2 regions of the Luteimonas campi genome follow, and region 1 is predicted to be linked to the other one. Evidence: predicted binding sites of a transcription regulator. Region 1 holds the regulator's gene; the other holds the start of a gene.
What was found. Region 1 encodes HrcA, which represses chaperone genes, less so after heat shock. Its sites were predicted from a motif close to TTNGCACTCNNNNNNNNNGAGTGCNAA; they were not measured.
Positions count from the first base shown of each region.

Region 2: the regulator HrcA is predicted to act here: its motif matches at 1,585-1,611, upstream of groES (co-chaperone GroES).

Region 1 covers NZ_JBNWEM010000001.1:485,543-489,994, reverse strand. The annotation lists gene recN (DNA repair protein RecN) at 351-2,021, opposite strand; gene hrcA (heat-inducible transcriptional repressor HrcA) at 2,228-3,286, shown strand; gene grpE (nucleotide exchange factor GrpE) at 3,331-3,834, shown strand; gene dnaK (molecular chaperone DnaK) at 3,941-4,452, shown strand, end outside.
Region 2 covers NZ_JBNWEM010000002.1:222,345-226,796, forward strand. The annotation lists gene groL (chaperonin GroEL) at 1-1,105, opposite strand, end outside; gene groES (co-chaperone GroES) at 1,246-1,536, opposite strand; gene ACQYVW_RS06095 (Lrp/AsnC ligand binding domain-containing protein) at 2,146-2,619, opposite strand; gene ACQYVW_RS06100 (D-amino acid dehydrogenase) at 2,852-4,135, shown strand; gene alr (alanine racemase) at 4,138-4,452, shown strand, end outside.

The DNA of each region.
Region 1 (4,452 bases):
CAGCGCGGTCCTGCGGCCCAGAAGGCGCTTGGGCGCGGTCGCTTGCGCGACGTGGGCCACCGCCGGACACGGTGCTCCGGCGAGGTGGGTCGGCTTCACAGGCGCGCATGGCAGCAGTCAACCGTCAGCCGCCTGCATCGCACGCCGCGCCTGGTGCATGGACGACTCTCAACAGGGGCGGCGCGGTGCCGGGACTTCAGGACGCGGCTACCGGCGCGGCCGCTGCCGACCAAAGCGATCGCCCGCGGAGACGCTGCAGTCAGGGATGCCTGCAGCCGCCAGATGCCTGGAAGGCACGGGAACGGGGTCTGGGAGCGATGGCGACAGGGCCAACGTGGCCGCCGCAGGGTTCAATCGACCGTGCTGGCCAGCAGCCGTTTCGCGGCCGCGCGCGCTTCCTTCGACACTTCCACGCCGCCCAGCATCCGCGCCAGTTCTTCCTGGCGCTCGCGGGCGTCGAGGGCACGTACCGCCGAGCGGGTCTGTCCGTCCCGGTCGGCCTTGCTCACCAGGTAGTGTGCATGGCCCTGCGCGGCCACCTGCGGCAGGTGGGTCACGCACAGCACCTGGCAGCGGGCCCCCAGGGCACGCAGTTTCTGGCCGACGATCTCGGCCACGGCGCCGCCGATGCCCGAATCGACCTCGTCGAACACCATCGTCGGCACCGTGTCCGACCCCAGCGCCGCGACCTCGATCGCCAGCGACACCCGCGACAGCTCGCCGCCCGAGGCCACCCGGCGCAGCGGCCGGGGCGGCTGTCCTGCATTGGCGGACACCAGGAACTCCACGCGCTCGCCGCCCTGGGGATCGGGGCGGCCGGCGTCGATCGGCTCGAGCGCCACCTCGAACACGCCCCCGCCCATGCCCAGTTCGGCGATCAGCGCGGTGGTGGCGTCCGACAGCCGCGCCGCGGCCTGCGACCGGGCCCGGCCGAGGGCATCGGCCGATTCGCGCCAGCGCGCGGCGGCGCGGTCGATCTCGCCCGCCAGCGAGTCCAGCCGGGTGCCGGCATCGCGCAGCGATTCGAGTTCGGCGGCGAAGCCGGCCTGGCGGTCCGCCAGTTCTCCCGGTGCGACGCGATGCTTGCGCGAGAGTTCGTGCAGGCGCGCAAGGCTGGCGTCGAGCGCCTCGAACTGGGCCGGGTCGACCTCCAGTTCCTCGCGCACCCGCTGCAGCAGCAGGGTGGCCTCTTCCAGCTGGATCGCGGCCGAGTCCAGCATCGCGTCGACTTCGCCCAGGCGCGGCTCGTGCGCCAGTTCGCGCGACAGTCCGCTGCGCAACTGCTGCAGGCGGCGCACCAGCGAGGGGCCGTCGTCGCCGGCCAGGCCGTCGAGCGCCTCATCGCAGGCTCCGATCAGGCCGGCCGCATGCGCCTGGCGGCGGTGGCCGGACACCAGGGCATCGATCGCTTCCGGGCGCAGGTCCTCGCGTTCGAGTTCGGCGAGCTGATGGGTCAGCCAGTCGATCCGCTCGGAGACGTCGCCGGTCCTGGACAGCGCGTCGCGCTCGCGCAGCAGCGCAGTCCAGGCCGCAGCGGCCTCGCGCACCGCGGCCAGTTCCGCGTCGTGGCGGCCGAAGGCGTCGAGCAGGGCGAGCTGGCTGGCCTTCTCCAGCAGCGCTTGGTGCTCGTGCTGGCCGTGGATCTCGACCAGCAGCCCCGCCAGCTGGGACAGCTGGGCCAGGGTGGCCGGCCGGCCGTTGATCCAGGCCCGCGACCCGCCGTCCGCGCGCAGGGTGCGACGCAGGGTGCAGGCGCTGCCGTCATCGAATTCCTGCTCGCGCAGCCAGGCCAGTGCCGCCGGGACCGCGGCCGGGTCGAACTCGGCATGCAGTTCGGCCCGCTGGGCGCCATGGCGGACCATGCCGGCGTCGGCCCGCAGGCCCGACAGGAAGCCCAGCGCATCGACCAGCAGCGACTTGCCGGCGCCGGTTTCGCCGGAAATCACGGTCATGCCCGGACCGAACTCGAGTTCGGATTCGGGGACGACGGCGAAGTCGCGAAGGGTCAGGCGCTTGAGCATGGCCGGGCATTGTAGTGCGCGCGGTCGCAACAACCGAGACGGTCACGGCCCGGATCATGAGGGCAGGGCGGTGGGCGGGCGAGCCGGCTGGCCGGCAGGGGAGGGGCCGGCATCGCGTAGGGCCGGGCGCCGGCGGGGTCGGCCGTCTGTAGCGGGCCCGGCCCGTGCGGCTTGCGGGCCACCGGTCCGGGCGATCTAATCAGCCGATGGCCGCCTCCCCGCCCGGCAGCAATCTCGACCCGCGTGCGCGGCAGCTGCTGCGCACCCTGATCGCGCGCCACATCCACGATGGCGAGCCGGTCGGTTCGCAGACGCTGGCGCGGCATTCGGGTCTGGACGTGAGCGCGGCGACCATCCGCAACATCCTGGCCGATCTGGAGGAGCAGGGGCTGCTGGCCGCGCCGCACACCTCGTCAGGGCGCGTCCCCACGGCGCAGGGCTATCGCGTGTTCGTCGACTCGCTGCTGCAGGTACAGCCGCTGTCGGGCGGCGAGCTGTCGCGCCTGCGCGGCGAGCTGGCCGCGGGCGGCGGCACCCAGTCGCTGCTGGGCAGCGCCTCGGAGCTGGTCTCGGCGATGACCCATTTCGTCGGCGTGGTGTCGGTGCCGCGCCGCGAGCAGTTCGCCTTCCGCCACATCGATTTCGTGCCGCTGGACGCGCAGCGGGTGATGGCGATCCTGGTGTTCGCCGACCACGACGTGCAGAACCGCATCATCCAGACCCGCCGCCCCTTCGAGGGCGCGGAACTGGAGCGGGTGGCGAACTATCTCAACGCCAACTTCGCTGGGCGCCCGGTGGCCGACATCCGCGCCACCCTGGTGCGCGACCTGCAGGCCGCCCGCGACGAGATGGAGGCGCTGCTCACCCATACCGTGGAGCTGGCCGAGCAGGCACTGGCGCCGGCCGACAGCGACGACATGCTGCTGGCCGGCCAGACGCGCCTGATCGGGGTGCAGGACCTGTCGGACCTGGACCGCCTGCGCGAACTGTTCGAGGCCTTCGCACGCAAACGCGAGATCCTGCAACTGCTGGAGCGCACCATCCGCGCTCCCGGGGTGCGGATTTTCATCGGCGAAGAGACCGGGCTGGCCCCGCTGGAGGGCGTCTCGCTGGTGACTGCGCCCTACGCGGCCGGCGGCAAGGTGCTGGGGGTGCTGGGCGTGATCGGGCCGACCCGGATGGCCTACGACCGGGTCATTCCCGTGGTCCAGGCGACGGCGGACCTGCTGGGCGCCGCCTTGAATCCGGACCTGCCGACCCCATAGCTCCGGGGCCGGCGGCCAGCGACCGCCTCCAACCAATCCAGGACATGACGACGGAACCGATGCAGGAGGCCGCGCCCGCGGCCGAAGAGACGAATACCGAGGACCGCATCCAGGCGCTCGAGGCCGAGCTCGAGCAGTTGCGCGCGCAGTCGCTGGTCGACCGCGCCGACATGGAAAACCAGCGCAAGCGCCTGGAGCGCGACGTGCGCAACGCCTGCCGCTTCGCCAACAAGCAACTGCTGGGCGACCTGCTGCCGGTCTTCGACAGCCTCGAGGCCGCGCTCAACACCGCCCCAGCCGAAGACCCGCTGCGCGATGGCGTGGTGCTGACCCTGCGCGAGCTGACCCGGGTGTGCGGCAACAACGGCCTGATCGAAGTGGCGCCCGCGCCGGGCGAGGCCTTCGACCCGGAGCAGCACAACGCCATGAGCGCGGTGGAGACCACCGACGTCGCGCCGGGCACGGTGTTCCAGGTGTTCCAGAAGGGCTACCTGCTCAACGAACAGCTGCTGCGCCCGGCCCTGGTGTCCGTCGCCAAGCACGACTGACGCTGAAAACCCGCCCCGCGGCGCTTGAAGCGCCCGCGAGGCAGCCCCAGATACGCACCATCGGCGGCCTGCCGCCACCAGACAAGATTCCAGAGGGAACCCCATCATGGCAAAGATCATCGGTATCGACCTGGGCACGACCAACTCGTGCGTGGCGATCATGGACGGCGGCAAGGCCAAGGTCATCGAGAACAGCGAAGGCGACCGCACCACCCCGTCGGTGGTGGCCTACACCAAGGACGGCGAAGTCCTGGTCGGCGCCTCGGCCAAGCGCCAGGCCGTCACCAACCCCAAGAACACCTTCTATGCCGTCAAGCGCCTGATCGGCCGCAAGTTCACCGATGCCGAGGTCAAGAAGGACCTCGACCTGGTGCCCTATGCCATCGTCGCGCACGACAACGGCGATGCCTGGGTGCAGACCAGCGACGGCAAGAAGCTGTCCGCGCAGGAAGTCTCCGCGCGCATCCTGGAAAAGATGAAGAAGACCGCCGAGGACTACCTGGGCGAGAAGGTCACCGAGGCCGTGATCACCGTGCCGGCCTACTTCAACGACAGCCAGCGCCAGGCGACCAAGGACGCCGGCCGCATCGCCGGCCTGGACGTCAAGCGCATCATCAA
Region 2 (4,452 bases), on a different contig from region 1:
CGCGCTCCTGCAGCTTCTCGCGGTCGTAGTCCGAAGAGGTCTCTTCGATCTGCGCCTTGATCTGCTTGATGCGCGCTTCGATGCCAGCGGTCTCGCCGGCGCCGTCGATGATGGTGGTGTTCTCCTTGGAGACCTGCACCTTCTTGGCGCGGCCGAGGTCGGCGATGGTCGCCTTCTCAAGCTGGAGGCCCACTTCCTCGGAGATCACGGTGCCGCCGGTCAGCACGGCCATGTCTTCCAGCATCGCCTTGCGACGGTCGCCGAAGCCCGGGGCCTTCACGGCGCAGACCTTGACGATGCCGCGGATGGTGTTGACCACCAGGGTCGCCAGGGCCTCGCCCTCGACTTCTTCGGCGACGATCAGCAGCGGCTTGCCGGCCTTGGCCACGCCCTCGAGGACGGGCAGCAGGTCGCGGACGTTCGAGATCTTCTTATCGTGCAGCAGGATGAAGGGATCATCCAGCTCGGCCGACATCGACTGCTGGTTGTTGATGAAGTACGGCGACAGGTAGCCGCGGTCGAACTGCATGCCCTCGACCACGTCCAGCTCGTTCTCCAGGCCCGAGCCTTCCTCGACCGTGATCACGCCTTCCTTGCCGACCTTCTTCATCGCGTCGGCGATGATGTTGCCGATCGACTCGTCGGAGTTGGCCGAGATCGTGCCGACCTGGGCGATCGCCTTGTCGTCGGCGGTGGGCTTGCTGATCTTCTTCAGCTCTTCCACGGCGGCCTTCACCGCCTGGTCGATGCCGCGCTTGAGATCCATCGGGTTCATGCCGGCGGCAACCGCCTTGGAACCTTCGCGGATCAGCGCCTGCGCCAGCACGGTGGCGGTGGTGGTGCCGTCGCCGGCGTTGTCGGAGGTCTTGGAAGCGACTTCCTTGACCATCTGCGCGCCCATGTTCTCGAACTTGTCGGCAAGCTCGATTTCCTTGGCGACGGAGACGCCGTCCTTGGTGATGGTCGGGGCGCCGAAGCTCTTCTCGAGCACGACGTTGCGGCCCTTCGGGCCGAGCGTTGCCTTCACGGCATTGGCGAGCACGTTGACGCCACGCACCATCTTGGCGCGAGCGTCCTCACCGAAACGGATTTCTTTGGCAGCCATTTTGAAACTCCGGGAATAGGGATTGGGGATTAGGGATTAGGAAAAGCGGCAGCGACGGGTTCGAGCGGGCGGGATCGTGAGCGCCGTGCGCTCTTCCGAATCTCCAATCCCGAATCCCGAATCCCGTCGCGGCGATCGGCTCAGCCGAGCACCGCGAAGATGTCGTCTTCCTTCACCACCAGGTAGTCGGTGCCGTCGAGCTTCACCTCGGTACCGCTGTACTTGCCGAACAGGACCTGGTCGCCGGCCTTGACCTTGGGGGCGCGCACGCTGCCGTTGTCGAGGACCTTGCCCTCGCCCACGGCGACGACTTCACCCTTGATCGGCTTCTCGGTGGCCGAATCGGGGATCACGATCCCGCCGGCGGACACCTTTTCTTCTTCCATGCGCTTGATGACCACGCGGTCGTACAGCGGCTTGATGTTGCTCATGTTCAACCCTCGCAAGTGATTGATAGGACTACAAAATTTGCGGCGATCTTAGCAGTCGCGGGTGGAGACTGCCAGGATCGCGGGCGCGAAAATCCCGGACGAACCGGGAGGTGCGGCCGAACATGGGGAGGCTTCACGGGGCTTTCAAGGGCCGCACCGGAATTTTTCGCGTTCCCGGTCTCCGGGGCCGTGGTCCTTGTCCGATCGAGATGCGAAGGATGTGCAGGACGTGCGAGGTGCCGGCTGCGGGGAGTCCCGGGGACGAATGTCCCCCGGCGCCGGCCTGCGGCCGGCGCCTCCTCCTTGATTTCGTCCCCGGGACTCCCCGCATCCGTCTGGACAGCTCTCCGCGCCTGCTGGAAGGCGATCCCGCGCTACCGCAGCCGCGGCCGGCGGGGTCGGCAGGCCCCTGGGGCGAAATCAAGGAGGAGGAGGGCTTCGCCGCAGGCGGAGCCCGGGGGACATTCGCCGCAGGGGCCTGCCGGGCGCGACGGGCTCCTTCAGGTCGCCGCGCCGTCGCGTGCGCTCTGACAGCGCGCATCCAATGGATGCCGCGTTCGGCGCCGGCACGCGCCAGACGGGAGGGTGCAGTCCGGCAGACAGGCCGCCTCAGTCCGCCACCGGCAGCTCCAGCGTTTCCTTGACCTCTTCCATCACGATGTAGCTCTTGGACTCGCGCACATGCGGCAGGGTCAGCAGGGTGCTGCCCAGCAGCTTGCGATAGGACGCCATCTCCGAGATGCGCGCCTTGATCAGGTAGTCGAAGTCCCCGGACACCAGGTGACATTCCAGGACGTTGGGCAGGCGCAGCGCCGCACGGCGGAACTCCTCGAAGATGTCGCCGGACTTGTAGGCCAGGCTGATCTCCACGAACACCAGCAGGCTGGCCTTGACTGCCTCGGGCGCCAGGCGCGCGTGGTAGCCGGTGATCACGCCGTCGCGCTCGAGCCGGCGTACGCGTTCGGTGCAGGGCGTGGTCGACAGGCCGACCCGCTCGCCCAGTTCGGTGAAGGAGATCCGCCCCTCCTGCTGCAGGATCCGGAGGATGCGCCGGTCGATGCGGTCGAGCTCGCGTGCCTTCATTGGTCCCGTCAAGCGCTGGATCTGCGGGGATTTTACCTGCCCTCTGCAGATAAAACCGCGGAATCGACTGGCTGCCAATTCCTATACTGGTGGAAGTCCCGGCTTTCGCTGCGGGGCCCAGCGTCCGCCACCCACCCTCCCGGGCGGCGGCACTGGGCCCCGGCCTTTGCGAGCGGCGCCGCCGGCCAGCCGGGCCGTGCACACAGTCAGATCTTTCGTCGAGAGCGAAGCGATGCGCATCCTGATCCTGGGTTCGGGCGTGATTGGCGTCACCAGCGCCTGGTATCTGCGCCAGCAGGGCCACGAGGTGGTCGTGGTCGATCGCGAGGCGGCGCCAGCGCTGTCCACCAGCTTCGCCAACGCGGGGCAGGTGTCGCCCGGCTACGCCTCGCCCTGGCCCGCGCCCGGCATCCCGCTCAAGGCGGCGAAGTGGCTGCTGTCGCGCCATGCGCCGCTGGCGATCAAGCCCACCGCCGATCCCGCCCAGTACCGCTGGCTGTGGGCGATGCTGCGCAACTGCACCCATCCGCGCTACGCGGTAAGCAAGGCGCGGATGGTGCGCCTGGCCGAGTACAGCCGCGACTGCCTGGCCGAGCTGCGCGGGGCCACCGGCATCGAGTACGAGCAGCGCACCCTCGGCACCACCCAGCTGTTCCGTACCCAGGCCCAGCTCGAGGCGGCCGAGCGCGACATCGCGGTGCTGCGCGAGTACGGCGTGCGCTATGAGCTGCTGGATCCGGACGGCATCGTGCGGGTGGAGCCGGCGCTGGCCCAGGTGCGCGACACCCTGGTCGGGGCGCTGCGCCTGCCGGGCGACGAAACCGGGGACTGCCATCTGTTCACCACCCGCCTGGCGGAGATCGCCGCCGCGGCCGGGGTCGAGTTCCGCCTGGGCCAGCGCGTGGACGCGCTGCTGGCCGAGGGTGATCGGCTCTCGGGCGTGCGCATCGACGGGCGGGTCGAAACCGCCGACCGCTACGTGCTGGCGCTGGGCAGCTGGTCGCCGCAGCTGCTGGCGCCGGTGGGGATCCGGCTGCCGGTGTATCCGCTCAAGGGCTATTCGCTGACGATTCCGATCTCGCGGCCGGAGATGGCGCCGCACTCGACCGTGCTCGACGAGAGCTACAAGGTGGCGATCACCCGCTTCGACAACCGCATCCGCGTGGGCGGAATGGCCGAGGTGTCGGGCTACGACCTGTCGCTGCCACGACGTCGGCGCGAGACGCTGGAACTGGTGGTGCGCAGCCTGTATCCCGACGGCGGCGACCTGGCCGCGGCCGAATTCTGGACCGGCCTGCGTCCTTCCACGCCCGACGGCCCGCCGGTGGTGGGGGCGACGAAGTACCGCAACCTCTGGCTCAATACCGGTCACGGCACGCTCGGCTGGACCATGGCCTGCGGTTCGGCGCGCTATCTGGCCGACCTGATCGACGGGCGAGCACCGGCCATCGACACCGAGGGCCTGGACATCTCGCGCTACGAGCGCCCCTGGCCGGTCCCGACCGGACTGCGCTGACGATGCGTCCCTCGCGCGCCCGCATCGACCTGGAGGCCCTGCGCCACAACTACCGCCACGCGCGCTCGCTCGGCGGCGGCCGGGCGCTGGCCGTGGTCAAGGCCGACGCCTACGGCCATGGCGCGGTCGCCTGCGCGCGCGCGCTCGATGCCGAGGCCGACGGCTTTGGCGTGGCCAGCATCGAGGAGGCGCTGGAGCTGCGCGAGTCCGGCATCCGCGCGCCGATCCTGCTGCTGGAGGGCTTCTTCGACGCCGACGAACTGCCGCTGATCGAGCGCCACGCGCTGTGCACGGTGGTGGCCTCGCCCTGGCAGGTG